DNA from 2 places in the Kitasatospora sp. NPDC057940 genome. Region 2 is predicted to be linked to the other one. Evidence: riboswitches for the same ligand, from Rfam matches in the RefSeq annotation. Region 2 holds a riboswitch; the other holds the start of a gene.
The links. Region 2 has a riboswitch for glycine ahead of gcvT (glycine cleavage system aminomethyltransferase GcvT). Riboswitches for the same ligand answer to the same signal wherever they lie in the genome.
Positions count from the first base shown of each region.

Region 1: another riboswitch for glycine. It lies ahead of gcvP (aminomethyl-transferring glycine dehydrogenase); the one in region 2 lies ahead of gcvT (glycine cleavage system aminomethyltransferase GcvT).

Region 1 covers NZ_JBHVPH010000006.1:10,480-18,262, forward strand. Annotated here, with positions in the region: gene ACFVTF_RS12190 (DNA polymerase IV) at 155-1,573, shown strand; gene ACFVTF_RS12195 (MFS transporter) at 1,720-3,216, opposite strand; gene ACFVTF_RS12200 (DUF2382 domain-containing protein) at 3,398-4,078, opposite strand; partial or broken gene ACFVTF_RS12205 (PRC-barrel domain-containing protein) at 4,184-4,546, opposite strand; glycine riboswitch at 4,770-4,873, shown strand; gene gcvP (aminomethyl-transferring glycine dehydrogenase) at 5,111-7,783, shown strand, end outside.
Region 2 covers NZ_JBHVPH010000027.1:52,943-60,725, forward strand. Annotated here, with positions in the region: gene ACFVTF_RS30755 (MDR family MFS transporter) at 1-437, shown strand, start outside; gene ACFVTF_RS30760 (L-serine ammonia-lyase) at 560-1,927, opposite strand; gene glyA (serine hydroxymethyltransferase) at 2,085-3,353, opposite strand; gene gcvH (glycine cleavage system protein GcvH) at 3,447-3,821, opposite strand; gene gcvT (glycine cleavage system aminomethyltransferase GcvT) at 4,019-5,140, opposite strand; glycine riboswitch at 5,372-5,477, opposite strand; gene ACFVTF_RS30780 (enhanced serine sensitivity protein SseB C-terminal domain-containing protein) at 5,664-6,506, shown strand; gene ACFVTF_RS30785 (enhanced serine sensitivity protein SseB C-terminal domain-containing protein) at 6,624-7,541, shown strand.

The sequences.
Region 1 (7,783 bases), on a different contig from region 2:
GCCGGGAGGTGCCCCCACCGCATGGACTCCCTCCTCCGCCTTGCGATGCACGCACCCCGACGCCGCGCGCTGATCCGACGTGATCCGAAAGAGAGCCCCCTAGGGCCTGCCCGGGTTCGTACGCATTGTCGGACCCCTGCGGGATGATCGGCGGGTGCGATCACTGCCGAGCATCATCCACCTCGACATGGACGCCTTCTTCGCGGCGGTGGAGCAGGCGGCCAAGCCGAGCCTGCGCGGCAAACCGGTGGTGGTCGGCGGGCTCGGCGGGCGCGGAGTGGTCTCCACCGCCTCGTACGAGGCGCGGAAGTTCGGGGTGCACTCGGCGATGCCGATGGCGCAGGCGCGCCGGCTCTGCCCCAACGCGGCCTTCCTGAGCGGCCGGTTCGAGGCCTACCGGCAGGTCAGCGAGCTCGTGATGGGTCTGCTGCGGGAGCTGTCGCCGCTGGTGCAGCCGCTCAGCCTGGACGAGGCCTTCGTCGACCTGGAGGCCGGCCCCTACGGTCCGGTGCTGGCGGAGTCCGACCACGAGACCGGGGAGCGGTTGGTGCTCGCCCTGGCGGAGGACCTGCGGGCGGACATCCAGCGGCGCACCGGGCTGACCGGGTCGGTCGGGGCCGCCGGGTCCAAGCTGATGGCGAAGATCGCCTCCGAGCAGGCCAAGCCGGACGGGCTGGTGCTGATCGAACCCGGGCAGGAGCGGGCCGTGCTCGGCCCGATGCCGGTCCGGGCGCTGCCCGGGATCGGGCCGGCCACCGAACAGGTGCTGCGGCGGGCCGGACTGAACACCGTGGCGGACCTCGCCGAGGCGGGGGAGGGCGAACTGGTGCAGCTGCTCGGGCGGGCGCACGGCGCCGGTGTGCACCAGATGTCGATAGGGCTGGACGACCGGCCGGTGGTGGCCGACCAGGACGCCAAGTCGGTCTCGGTGGAGGACACCTTCGAGGTGGACCTCGCGGACCGGGAGCGGGTGCTGCGCGAGGTGGAGGTGCTGGCCGCCCGGTGCGTGCGGCGGCTGCGCGCGACCGGGCGCTCGGGGCGGACGGTGGTGCTCAAGGTCCGGCGGTTCGACTTCTCGACGCTGACCCGTTCGGAGACGCTGCGCGGGCCCACCGACGACGAGGCGGTGGTCATCGAGACGGCGCGTCGGCTGGCCTCCCAGGTGGACATCACCGGCGGGGTGCGGCTGCTCGGGGTGGGGGTCGCCCAGCTGGCCGACTACACGCAGGAGGACTTGTTCGCGCAGGCCCTGCGGGAGGAGGCGGCCGAGCACGCGGAGGCGGAGGTCGAGACGGCCGAGGAGGAGCCGGAGGCGGCCGCGCCGCGCCGCTGGATGCCCGGGCAGGACGTCCGCCATGCCGAGCTGGGGCCCGGGTGGGTGCAGGGCAGCGGTGTCGGACGGGTCACCGTGCGGTTCGAGACGCCGTGGAGCGGGCCGGGACGCATCCGGACCTTCGCGGTGGACGATCCGGCGTTGGAACCGGCCCGTCCGCTGCCGCTCTGGGGGGCCGAGGAGGCCGAGGGGGCGGAGGAGACGGGGGCGTCCGGGGAGACGGAGGCGCCGGGGGTGTGAAACGCGAAGCGGCCCCAACCGGTGGGGGGGGGAGTACCGGTTGGGGCCGCATACCGTGCCGGACTTCGTGCGGTCGTGATGCCCTCGCGACCGTCCGAAGGCCGGGCCGCCGCGCCCTGTCCCTGAGCGCGGGGCCGGACGCCTGGTCAGGCGTCGGTCTTGGCCAGCTCGGGGCTGGAGTTCCGCTCGGCCGTGCCGCCCGAGGCGACGACGGTGGCGGCCGGCTTGACGCCGCGGATCAGGAACGGGACGACGCCGGCGACGGCGCAGACGACGGCCGCGGCCCAGAACGCGTGCTTGTAGGCGTCCAGCGTGGGCAGCAGCAGCGGGATCTGCGGCGGCAGCTTCATGGTGTCGCCGGTCAGGATGGCGGCCATCACGGCGGTGCCGATCGCGCCACCGACGGTGCGCAGCACGGCGTTCATGCCGTTGGCGATGCCGCTCTGCTCCACCGGGACGGCGCCGTTGATGTAGGCCGGCATGGCGGAGAACGCCAGGCCGATGCCCAGGCCGAAGATCGCCGAGGAGGTGTAGATGTCGCCCTCGTGGCTGTGCCGCACGGCCAGGTAGGCCATCGCGACGGCACCCAGGACGCCACCGAGGACCAGCGGCAGGCGCGGGCCGCGGCGGGCGATCAGCATGGCGCCGACCGGGGCCGCCACCATCGAGCCGATCGCGGACGGCAGCAGCAGCAGACCGGCGTGCAGGACGGTCGCGGTGAAGCCGTAGTGGGTGAGCTTCTCCGGGGTCTGGGCGAAGTTGCTGATCACCATGAACGAGCCGTACATGCCGAAGCCGATCAGCAGGCCGGCCAGGTTGGTGAAGGCGACGGCCGGACGGGACATCATCTTCATGTCCACCAGGGGGTGCGCGACCTTGGTCTCGATGACCCCCCAGATCAGGGCGACGACGGCGGCCACGGCGAACAGGCCGAGGGTCTTGGTCGAGGTCCAGCCCCAGTGGTTGCCCTGGCTGACCGCGACGAGCAGGGCGGAGAGCCAGCCGGCCAGGGTGAGGGCGCCGAGCGGGTCGGCGCCGCCCTCCTTGTCGGTGACCGGGTCGGACGGGACGCGGAACGCGACCAGGGCGACCGCGATCAGGCCGAAGACCAGGCCCATCCAGAAGATCGACTTGTAGCTCCAGTGCTCCAGCAGGAGACCGGTCGCGACCAGGCCGAGGCCGGAGCCGACACCCATCGAGGCGCTGATGGCGGCGACGCCGCCGGTCACCTTCTGCTTGGGCAGCTCGTCGCGGACGATGCTGATCGCCAGCGGGAGCACGCCACCGCCGGCGCCCTGAAGGACACGGGCGACGACCAGCCAGGTGAAGGAGTGGGTGCTGACCGCCAGCGCCGAGCCGGCGACCAGACCGGCCAGCGAGATCAGCAGCATCGGCTTACGGCCCCGGAGGTCGCCGAAGCGGCCCAGCAGGGGAGTCAGCACGGCGGCGGAGAGCAGGTTGGCGGTCATCAGCCAGGTGATGCTGGACGCGGAGACGCTCAGTTCCTTGGCCAGCGAGGGCAGGATCGGGACGACCGCGGTCTGCACCACGCTGAACGACAGCATCGCCAGGATGAGGGCCGGCAGGACCCGGGCGCTGCTCTGCTTCTCGGCCGCGGTGGTGGGCTGTGGTGCCTCACTCACGGTTGCTTCCTCCCGTACATAGTGAATGAACTGAAGTAACCATGCCGGGAGATACTTCAGAGTGTCAAATATCCATTGGTGACGCTTTGGCAAAATCGAAGGATTCCGGCCGGGCGGCGACCGGGGCGCAGGCATGCCGAGGGCCCCGGACCGAGGGGTCCGGGGCCCGGGGAGCGAGGGGTCAGGCGAACGGGCGCAGCACGGCCGGGCGGGGGGCCTCCGCAACCGGGGTGGCCACCGGGGTCGCCGGGACGGCGGCGGTGTTGTCGTGGATCTCGACGTGCTCGCGGCGCAGCTCGTCCCGGATCACCTCCTCGGCGGTGTAGCGCTCCACCACCAGGCGGACCCGCTCGATCGGGGTGAGGTACTTGCGGACCACCGGGCGCTCCTCGCGCAGGGTGACCTCCTCCACCGCCTCGGCGATCTCCTTCTCGGTGAGCGAGGCGCGCTCGGCCTCGCTCACCGGCATCCGCTCCACCCGGACGCGCTCGCGGACCACCGGGACGCGGCGCTCGACCTGCTCGCTGGTCACGTACTTGCGCAGCTTCGCGGTGCCCACGACGTGCCAGTCCGTGGTGATGTCCAGACGCTCCTCGCGGCAGGTGATCTCCACCGGGCCGTTGGGGGACGACGGGGCCGGGCCGGTCGAACGCTCCGAGGCCGGCGGGGCCACGGCCGAGTTCGTGGTCGCGGTGGTCGTCACGATCGGGGCGGGCTGCGGCTTGGGCTCGGTCGTCGTATGGGCGGCCGCGGGTGCGGGGGTGTTGAGGGTCCGCACGTTGACCTCCGTCGCGGTGCCGGTGGGGTCGGCGGGGGTGGTGGTCGGGGCGGGGCCGAGGGTGTGGAAGGCGATGGGCTTCACGGGCTCGGCCGCCGAGGTGGTGCCGAAGTCGAGGTCGGGGCGTGCGGGGCGGTCGCCGTCCCGGCCGACGGTCCGGTCACTCTCGCGGCCGACGGTCCGGTCGCCCTCGCGGCCGACGGTCCGGTCGCCGTCCCGGCCGACCGGGCGGCCGTTCGTCGGGGTGTCCAGGCCGTAGTAGCGGTAGAGCTGGAGCTCCTGGGCGGGCGACAGGTGCTGGCCGACGCCGAAGTCCGGCGACTCCTTCACCAGCGACTTGTCGTACGGCACCCGGAGCTCGTCGCCGGAGAACTCGCTGGTGGTGAGCGGGACGAAGGCGTCCCGGCCGAAGATGCCGGTCCGGACGGCCGCCCACTCCGGCTGGCCGGTGGCGTCGTCCAGGTAGACCTCGTCGACCGTGCCGATCTTGTCTCCGTTGCGGTCGACCGCCTTGTGGCCGATGAGGTCCCGGGGATCGATATCGGTTTGCACTCTTTCCTCCAGTGCGCTGCGCCTGCGGAACTCCCGCAGGACCGTGGCCGGAGCACCCGTTCCGCCTGCCACTTCACACCAAAGGCCATGAATCGGACGGGCGCGACCGGGGTGCGCCGGACGGGCTCCGGGCTGGACCGTCCGGGGGACGCGCGTAGACCCGGAGTGGCCCGACGCGACCGTGATCGGGGGGCCTGCCGCTGGTACCCTGGGCGGCGACCGCCGAGCCCGCTCGGGAGAGTCCCCGGCCACGGAAAGTGCTGGTCGGGGCGCCGAAGGAGCAACTCCTCCCCGGAATCTCTCAGGCATCCGTACCGTGTGGGCTAGGTCACTCTGGAAAGCAGGGCAGGACCGTCGGCAGGGAGCCGACGGGCACCACCCTCACCGACGGTGCAAGCCGGCGGCGTGCCCACAGCGCGCCGTGCGGGTGAAGCTCTCAGGTCCCGATGACAGAGGGGGAGGCCTGTCGGGTTCGCCCGCCCGGGTCGAGCCGCTGTCCGCAGCGGCTCCGGCCGGCCGGCGTGCGCACCCCCGCCGGTCCGTGACCAGGAGGCCTCGACCACCATGAACGCCCAGCCGAACGCGGGACGCCCCACCGGCGCCTCGACCCTCACCGAGCTTGAGCTGGCCAGCCCCTTCGAGAACCGCCACATCGGCCCCGACGACGCCGCGCAGCAGAAGATGCTGGCGTCCATCGGCTACGGCTCGCTGGACGAACTCGCCGCCACCGCCGTTCCCGAGGCGATCCGCTCCATCACCGGCCTGGACCTGCCCGGCGGCCGCAGCGAGGCCCAGGTGCTCGCCGAACTGCGCGAGCTGGCGAGCCGCAACCAGGTGCTCCAGCCGATGATCGGCCTGGGCTACTACGGCACCTTCACCCCGCCGGTGATCCTGCGCAACGTCATGGAGAACCCGGCCTGGTACACCGCCTACACGCCGTACCAGCCGGAGATCTCCCAGGGCCGCCTGGAGGCGCTGCTCAACTTCCAGACCCTGGTCTCCGACCTGACCGGCCTGCCGACCTCCGGCTCCTCGCTGCTCGACGAGGGCACCGCGGCCGCCGAGGCGATGGCGCTGGCCCGCCGCGTCACCAAGGTCAAGGGCGGCGTCTTCCTGGTCGACGCCGAGACCCTGCCGCAGACCACCGCGGTGATCAACACCCGCGCGGTGCCGACCGGTGTCGAGGTCGTCGTCGCCGACCTGTCCGAGGGCATCCCGGCCGAGATCGCCGAGCGCGGCGTCTTCGGCGTGCTGCTCCAGTACCCGGGCGCCACCGGTGTGGTCCGCGACCTCGCCCCGGTCATCGAGCAGGCGCACGGCCTCGGCGCGATCGTCGCGGTCGCCGCCGACCTGCTGGCGCTGACCCTGCTCGCCTCGCCGGGCTCGCTCGGCGCCGACATCGCCTGCGGCACCTCGCAGCGCTTCGGCGTGCCGATGGGCTTCGGCGGCCCGCACGCCGGCTACCTGTCGGTGCGCGCCGAGTACGCCCGCTCGCTGCCCGGCCGCCTGGTCGGAGTCTCGGTCGACGCCGACGGCAACCGCGCCTACCGCCTGGCGCTGCAGACCCGCGAGCAGCACATCCGCCGCGAGAAGGCCACCAGCAACATCTGCACCGCCCAGGTGCTGCTCGCCGTCATGGCCTCGATGTACGCCGTCTACCACGGTCCGGACGGCCTGGCCGACATCGCCCGCCGCACCCACCGCTACGCGGCCGCCCTCGCCGAGGGCCTGCGGGCCGGCGGCGTCGAGCTGCTGCACGGCGAGTTCTTCGACACCGTCACCGCCGTCGTCCCGGGCCGTGCCGCCGAGATCGCGGCCGCCGCCCGCGCCAACGGCGTCAACGTCCACCAGGACGGCCCGGACCGGATCTCGATCTCCACCGACGAGACCACCACCCGCGAGCACCTGGCCGCCGTCTGGGCCGCGTTCGGCGTCCCCGCGGTCGAGGTCGCCGAAGGCGCCGACGCGCTGCCGGCCGCGCTGCTGCGCCAGGACGAGTACCTGACCCACCCGGTCTTCCACAGCCACCGCTCGGAGACCGCCATGCTGCGCTACCTGCGCCGCCTGTCGGACCGGGACTACGCGCTGGACCGCGGCATGATCCCGCTGGGCTCCTGCACCATGAAGCTCAACGCGACCACCGAGATGGAGGCCGTCACCTGGCCGGAGTTCGGCCAGCTGCACCCCTTCGCGCCGATCGAGCAGGCCCAGGGCTTCCTCAGCCTGATCCGCGAGCTGGAGCGCCAGCTGGTCGAGGTGACCGGCTACGACGCCGTCTCGATCCAGCCGAACGCGGGCTCGCAGGGCGAGCTGGCCGGCCTGCTGGCCGTCCGCGCCTACCACCACGCCAACGGCGACACCCAGCGCGACGTCTGCCTGATCCCGTCCTCCGCGCACGGCACCAACGCGGCCTCCGCGGTGATGGCCGGCATGCGCGTGGTCGTGGTGAAGACCCTGGTCGACGGCGACGTGGACGTCGAGGACCTGAAGGCCAAGATCGAGCAGCACCGGGACAGCCTCTCCGTGCTGATGGTCACCTACCCGTCCACCCACGGCGTGTACGAGACCCAGATCACCGACATCTGCGCCCTGGTGCACGAGGCCGGCGGCCAGGTGTACGTGGACGGCGCCAACCTGAACGCCCTGGTCGGCCTCGCCAAGCCGGGCAAGTTCGGCGCGGACGTCTCGCACCTGAACCTGCACAAGACCTTCTGCATCCCGCACGGCGGCGGCGGCCCGGGCGTCGGCCCGGTCGCGGTGCGCGCCCACCTGGCGCCGTACCTGCCGAACCACCCGCTGCAGCCGGAGGCCGGCCCGGCCACCGGGGTCGGCCCGATCTCGGCGGCGCCGTGGGGCTCGGCGGCCATCCTGCCGATCTCCTGGGCGTACGTCCGGTTGATGGGCGGCGAGGGCCTCAAGCGCGCGACCCAGGTCGCGGTGCTGAACGCCAACTACATCGCCAAGCGGCTGGCACCGCACTTCCCGGTGCTCTACACCGGCCCCGGCGGGCTGGTCGCGCACGAGTGCATCATCGACCTGCGTCCGCTGACCAAGGAGACGGGCGTGACGGTGGACGACATCGCCAAGCGCCTGATCGACTACGGCTTCCACGCGCCGACGATGTCCTTCCCGGTGGCCGGCACGCTGATGATCGAGCCGACCGAGTCCGAGGACCTGCACGAGATCGACCGGTTCTGCGACGCGATGATCGAGATCCGGGCCGAGATCGACAAGGTC
Region 2 (7,783 bases):
GGGTGGGGATCGGCCTGTTGATGCAGAGCACCATGCTGACCTCGATGGGCGCCGTCCGGCCCCGGGACATGGGCGCCGCGATGGGGGTGGTCACCCTGCTCCGCAGCATCGGCGGCTCGCTCGGCATGGCGGCGCTCGGCGCGGTCTACGCGGCCCGGATGACGGACGTCCTCACGGAGCGGCTCGGCGCCGACCAGAGCGCCCGGCTGACCGGCGGCGGGCTGACCCCCGCCGCGCTCACCGGGCTGCCGGCCGGGGTTCGGGACGCGGTGGGGGAGGCGGTCACCGGCGGCCTGCACGGCGCCGTGGTCGGCGGGGTGGTCCTGGCCGCCATGGCCACCGCCGTCGCCTGCCTGGCCCGCCCGAACCCGGGCGGGGGCGCGCCCGACGAGCAGGGGTCCCGGGACGGCGCGCCGACCGCGGCGCCGGCGGGCTGAACCCCGTACGCCGCCGCGAGGGGCGGCAGGAGGGACACCCCGGAACGCCCCGGGACGCCGAGAGCCCCGGAACGCCGAGAGCCCCCGGACGGGTCCGGGGGCTCAGGCGACAGCGGGTGTGATCAGCACTCGATGACGTTGACGGCGAGGCCGCCGCGTGAGGTCTCCTTGTACTTGATCTTCATGTCGGCGCCGGTCTCCTTCATCGTCTTGATCGCCTTGTCGAGCGAGACGTGGTGCCGGCCGTCGCCGCGCAGGGCCATCCGGGCCGCGGTGACGGCCTTGACGGAGGCCATGCCGTTGCGCTCGATGCAGGGGATCTGGACGAGGCCGCCGACCGGGTCGCAGGTGAGGCCGAGGTTGTGCTCGATGCCGATCTCGGCGGCGTTCTCGACCTGTTCGGGGGTGCCGCCGAGGACCTCGGCGAGGCCGCCGGCGGCCATCGAGCAGGCGGAGCCGACCTCGCCCTGGCAGCCGACCTCGGCGCCGGAGATGGAGGCGTTCTCCTTGAAGAGCATGCCGATGGCGCCGGCCGCGAGGAGGAAGCGGACGATGCCGTCCTCGTCGGCGCCCGGGATGAAGTTCAGGTAGTAGTGCAGGACGGCGGGGATGATCCCGGCCGCGCCGTTGGTCGGCGCGGTGACCACCCGGCGGCCGGAGGCGTTCTCCTCGTTGACCGCCATCGCGTAGAGGGTCACCCACTCCATCGCGTTGGCCGGGCCGATGCCCTCGGCGCGCATCGCGCGGGCGGCCGCGGCGGCGCGGCGGCGGACCTTGAGGCCACCGGGCAGGATGCCCTCGCGGGACATGCCGGCCCGCACGCACTCCTGCATGACCTGCCAGATCTCCAGCAGCCCGGTCCGGATCTCCTCCTCGGAGCGCCAGGCCTTCTCGTTCTCCAGCATCAGGCCGGAGATCGACAGCCCGGTCTCCCGGGTGAGCCGCAGCAGCTCCTCGCCGGTGCGGAAGGGGTAGCGCAGCGCGGTGTCGTCGGGCTTGACCCGGTCCGCGCCGATGGCGTCCTCGTCGACGACGAAGCCGCCGCCGACCGAGTAGTAGGTCTTCTCCAGCAGCGTGGAGCCGTCCGCCGCGTACGCCCAGATGGTCATGCCGTTGGCGTGGTACGGCAGCGAGCGGCGGCGGTGCAGGACCAGCTGGGTGCCCGGGTCGAAGTCGATCGGGTGGGTGCCGAGGAGGTTGAGCCGCTTCTCGGCGGTGATCCGCTCGACGTCCTTGTCCGCCTGGTCGACGTCGACCGTGCGGGGGGAGTGGTTCTCCAGGCCGAGCAGGACGGCCTTCGGGGTGCCGTGGCCGTGGCCGGTGGCGCCCAGCGAGCCGTACAGCTCGGCGCGCACGCTCGCCACCTGGGCGAGCAGGTCCTCGGACCGCAGGCGCCGGGCGAACATCCGGGCGGCGCGCATCGGGCCGACGGTGTGGGAGCTCGACGGGCCGATGCCGATGGAGAAGAGGTCGAAGACGCTGAGGGCCACGGGGGACGTCCTTGTCTGTCTCGTGGAAGGACTGGCGGGCGGGGGACGACACGGGTCGGGGCACCGCGCGCACTGTCCAGTGTGCGCGGTGCCCCGGGATCCCAGGTGCCGCGGCGGGGTGAGGCCGGTCACCCCGCCCGAACGATCACCGAGGTGATCAGAGGTTCGGGTAGAGCGGGTACTTCTCGGCCAGCGCGGTGACGCGGGCCTTGAGCGCGGTGGCGGCGTCCTCGTCGAAGGCGGGCTTGAGCGCCTCGGCGATGATGTCGGCGACCTCGCGGAAGTCCTCGGCCTGGAAGCCGCGGGTGGCGAGCGCGGGGGTGCCGATGCGCAGGCCGGAGGTGACCATCGGCGGCCGCGGGTCGTTCGGGACGGCGTTGCGGTTGACCGTGATGCCGACCTCGTGCAGGCGGTCCTCGGCCTGCTGGCCGTCGAGCTGGCTGTTGCGCAGGTCGACCAGGACCAGGTGCACGTCGGTGCCGCCGGACAGCACCGAGGCGCCGGCCTCGGCGACGTCGGCCTGGAGCAGGCGCTCGGCGAGGATCTTGGCGCCCTCCAGGGTGCGCTGCTGGCGCTCCTTGAACTCCTCGGACGCGGCGACCTTGAAGGCGACGGCCTTGCCGGCGATCACGTGCTCCAGCGGACCGCCCTGCTGGCCGGGGAACACCGCGGAGTTGATCTTCTTGGCGTACTCGGCCTTGGACAGGATGACACCGCCGCGCGGGCCGCCCAGGGTCTTGTGGGTGGTGGTGGTGACCACGTCCGCGTACGGCACCGGGTTGGGGTGCAGACCGGCGGCGACCAGGCCGGCGAAGTGCGCCATGTCCACCATCAGCAGCGCGCCGACCTCGTCGGCGACCCGGCGGAACGCGGCGAAGTCCAGCTGGCGGGGGTAGGCGGACCAGCCGGCGATGATCAGCTTCGGCTGGTGCTCCTTGGCCAGGCGCTCGACCTCGGCCATGTCGACCTGGCCGGTCTTCTCGTCCACGTGGTACGCGACCACGTTGTAGAGCTTGCCGGAGAAGTTGATCTTCATGCCGTGGGTCAGGTGACCGCCGTGGGCCAGGTTCAGGCCCAGGATGGTGTCGCCCGGCTTGATCAGCGCGAACATCGCGGCGGCGTTGGCCTGCGCGCCCGAGTGCGGCTGGACGTTGGCGTGCTCGGCGCCGAACAGGGCCTTGATGCGGTCGATCGCGATCTGCTCGACCACGTCGACGTGCTCGCAGCCGCCGTAGTAGCGGCGGCCGGGGTAACCCTCGGCGTACTTGTTGGTGAGCACCGAGCCCTGGGCCTCCATGACCGCCACCGGGGCGAAGTTCTCGGAGGCGATCATCTCCAGGGTGGTCTGCTGGCGGTGCAGCTCGGCGTCGACCGCGGCGGCGATCTCCGGGTCGAGGGAGTGCAGGGACTGGTTCAGAACCGTCATGGTGTGGTCTTCCCGGGAGGAGAGAGACGGGAGCAGAGAGGGGGGAGCCTGGCGGGGCGGCCGCCGCGCTGCGGCCGCCCCGTCACGAGCGGGTCAGCCGCCGATGAAGGCGGTGTACTCGTCCGCGCTGAGCAGCTCGTCGGTGGACTCCACCTGGACCTTGAACAGCCAGCCGCCCTCGAACGGGGCGCTGTTGACCAGGCTGTTGTCGTCCAGGACGTCCTGGTTGATCTCGACGATCTTCCCGGTCACCGGGGAGAACAGGTCGCTGACCGACTTGGTGGACTCCAGCTCGCCACAGGACTCGCCCGCGGTCACGTCGTCGCCGACCTCGGGCAGCTGCACGTAGACGATGTCACCGAGCGCGTCGGCCGCGTGGGCGGTGATGCCGACCGTGGAGACACCGCCCTCGATGGCGGTCAGCCACTCGTGCTCCTTGGTGTACTGCAGGTGCTGGGGGTTGCTCATGGCGTCATTCTCCAGGATGGGAAGCGGGTACGACGAAGCGGGCCGCCGCACGGACGGCTTCGACGTGGATCAGGCGTGGATCAGGCGTGGTCCGGGCACGGTCCAGGCCCGGGTCGGACCTGGGCCTGGCGTGGCCCGAGCCCGGGTCGGGCATGGTGCGGGCCCGGGTCCACGGGGTCTACGGGGAGGGCCGGGCCTCAGCGGGCGCGCTTGTAGAACGGCAGCGCCACGACCTCGACCGGCTCGTGCTTGCCGCGCACGTCCACCGCGACGGTGGTGCCGGGGGCGGCGTGGGCCGCGTCCACGTAGGCGATCGCGATCGGCCGGCCCAGGGTCGGGGACGGGGCGCCCGAGGTGATCCGGCCGATCGGGGCGCCGTCGGCGGAGACCACGGTGTACTCGGCGCGCGGGACGCGCTTGCCCTCGGAGACCAGGCCGACCAGCACCCGCGGCGGGTTGGCCTCGGCCTCGGCGGCGGCCTTCTCCAGCGCCTTGCGGCCGACGAAGGTGCCCTCGTTGGTGGTCTTGTCGAAGCGCACGACCCGGCCCAGGCCCGCGTCGAACGGGGTCAGGTCGGTGGAGAGCTCGTGCCCGTACAGCGGCATGCCGGCCTCCAGGCGCAGCGTGTCGCGGCAGGACAGGCCGCACGGGACCAGGCCGCGGCCCTCGCCGGCGGCGGTCAGCGCCTGCCAGACCCCCTCGGCGTCGCCCGGGTTGCAGAAGATCTCGAAGCCGTCCTCGCCGGTGTAGCCGGTCCGGGCGAGCAGCACGTCGCGGCCGGCGACCTGGGCCGGGAGGATCGCGTAGTACTTCAGGCCGGGCAGGTCGGCGTCGGTGGTCCCGGCCAGGATCGCGGTGGCCTCCGGGCCCTGGACGGCGATCAGCGCGTAGGTGTCGCGGTCGTCCGTGACGACGGCGTCGAAGCCCTTGGCACGGGCGATCAGCTCGTCCAGCACCAGCTGGGCGTTGGAGGCGTTGGCGACGACCAGGAAGGCGTCCTCGCGCAGGCGGTAGACGATCAGGTCGTCCAGGATGCCGCCGTCCTCGGCGCAGATCATGGTGTAGCGGGCGCGCAGCACGCCCAGGGCGGAGACGAAGCCGACCAGCGCGTGGTCCAGCATCTCGCCGGCCTGCGGGCCGGTGACGGTGATCTCGCCCATGTGGGAGAGGTCGAACAGCCCGGCCCGGGTGCGGACGGCGAGGTGCTCCTCGCGCTCGCTGCCGTAGCGCAGCGGCATGTCCCAGCCGGCGAAGTCGGTCATGGTCGCGCCGAGGGCGCGGTGCAGCGCGTCGAGCGCGGTGAGGCGGAGGGACGACATGGCCTGGAACTCCTCGGTCGGGGCACTCATGGGTGCACGCGCCGGAACCGGACCCGCTCGGGGACCGACCCTGCGCGCGGGCATGCGGCGGCGTGGGTCTCCCCATCTGTCGTCGAACCTGAGAGCTTCACCGCCCACGCGCCCGCAGCTGTTTCCAGCATCCAGGACAGCATGGTGGCTTGCACCGTGGGTGGGCGCGCGACAGGGCCGTGCGCCACTTTCCAGATGTGCCTAACCCGTGCGGTAAGGGGGCCTGAGAGATTCCGGGGAGGAGTTGCTCCTTCGGCGCCGGCTGTGCCGCCTGACGGGGCACTCCGGGCTCTCCCGCGCGGGTTCGAGCGGCCGGTATGGAGTTGTCGGTCCGCCGGCGCGCCGCGCCGTCGAACGCGCACATCATGGCACGTCCGCGCCGACGGCGGGAGAGGGGACCCGGTCACACCCCGCCACCACGGACGCAGCCCTAGACTGCTGCGCGTCGGCGCAGCAGAGGGCGGCCGACCGGCAGAGGGCGGATCAGGCGCGCATGGGGTACCCGGTGGAGCAGCAGCAGGGGTGGGGCGGGCCGGAGTCGGCGCTGCCGGGCGGCGGGTGGCCGGCCAACGAGCTGGAGCAGGTGCTGACCGCCGCGCTGGGCGACCCGGGTGCGACGCCGCGGGTGATCGAGGTGCTGGCCCGCAGCCAGGTGTGGATCCCGCTGCCGGCCGGCGGCGACCCGCAGGGGCCCGCGCTGGACCTGCCGACCATCGAACTGGCCGGCGAGCCGTACGTGCCGGTGTTCTCCTCGCAGGAGGTGTTCCTGCGGCAGGCGCCGGGGATGGCCTTCGCGGTGGCGCCGGTCTGGGAGTTCGCCCGCGGGCTGCCGCTGGGCGTGGGCATCGCGGTCAACCCGGAGGCGGCGGTGGGCATCCCGGTGCCGCCGCAGGGTGTGGCGGAGCTGCGGCGCGGCCCGCGCGAGGAGCGCCTGGCCGACCAGGAGCAGGGCCGGAACCAGGGTCCGAACCAGGACCAGGGGCAGGGCCCGGAGGCGCCGACCGGTGGCCGGGTGGCGCTGCGCGAGCCGGTGCCGGGGGAGGACCCGGAGCACTTCCTGGCCGCCTGCCGGGCCGAACTGTCCGCCCTGCCCGGAGTGCTGACCGCACGCCGGGCGCTCGCCAGCATCGAGGGCGAGCCGACCGTGATGTTCGTGGGCGTCCAGCTGGACCAGACGGCCCCGGCCGACCCGGGTGCGGTGAACGAGGCGCTCGGCCGAGCGCTGGGAACCGCGCCGCTGCCGGGGGGCGTCCACCTCGTACTGCTCGATCTCGCCGATGACCCGGTGGTCGAGTGGCTGCTCACCCGGGTACTCCCTTTCTACGCGCGGGGTTGAGCGGGGTTCGTATCGGAGGCACGTCGCCGTGGCGGTGGCCGGTGCCGCGCCATAGGGTGCGTGCAGACGGCCGACGGACCGGCAGGCTTGAGGAAAGAGGCGCGGCGAGGTGGGCGCATGAGTGCGGGAGCGGTAGCGGGCGGTGCACCGGGGCCCTGGGGCCAGGCACCCGCCGGGCGCCCCGGAGCGGATCCGGGCGCGCTGGAGCGCGCCCTGCGCGAGGTCGCGCCGGAGCGCTACGAGGCGTACGAGCAACTGCTGCACGCACTGGCCGACGGCCAGGTCTGGATGCTGCTGTGGCACGGCACGCCGGGCAGCGCCGACGCCCAGTACGGGAACATGGAGATCAGCGGCCACGGCTACGCGCCGGCCGTCACCTCGTCCGAGCAGCTGGCGTCGTCCGGCTGGGCGCGGGCCCACGAGGTCATCTCCGGGCGGGAGATCGCCGCTTCGCTGTACCGGACCCGCTGGGGCCTGTGGCTCAACCCGCACGCGCCCGGCGGCGGGGTCGGGGTGCCCTGGGCGGACCTGCGGCGGATCGCCGCGGGCCTGGACCGGCTGCCGGCCGGGCCGTTGAAGCTGAGCGAGCCGCAGCTGAACGCCCAGCCGTTCTTCGCGCTGCTGGAGCGGCAGGCCGGTGAGGTGCGCGCGGTGCGGGCGCTGCGCCGGGCCTGGGTGCAGCCGGCCGTGGGGGAGCCGTACCTGGCGATCGGCCTGGAGCTGTACGAGAGTTCACCGCCGGCGGTGGAGGCCGTGCGGGCGCTGATGCAGCGGGCGATCGCGGTGGCCCCGGAGGGGCTGGCGGTGTCCACGGTGGCGATGGCGGACGAGTACGACCCGGTGGCGCTGTGGATGCGGGCCCATGCGCGCCCGTTCTTCGACCGGGAGGCGGGGCGGCCGCCGACCGGCCCGTACCCGCCGGTGCCGCCTCCGCCGTACCCCGCGCAGCAGGGGCCGGGCTACGGCTACGGCACGCAGCAGCCCGGCTGGACCGGACAGCCGCAGCAGCCGTGGCCCGGATACCCGGGGCGCTGACAACCAAAACCTTTCTCCAGAAGCCGACTTGATCTTGCATCAGGTCGGCTTCGATGCTTTCCGGGCGAACTTCCGGCCGTTACCGTCGATCACCTTGACACGCCAGTTGCACCCGTGTGAAGAGGGATATGCCGAAGACGTAGGAGGTGCATGCGCACAGATCACAGTTGGGCATCTGTCGGTTGTCAGGGCTGGCGCAAGCCAGTTCGGATGGCAGAGAGTTCTGCGCAACGCACCGCGCG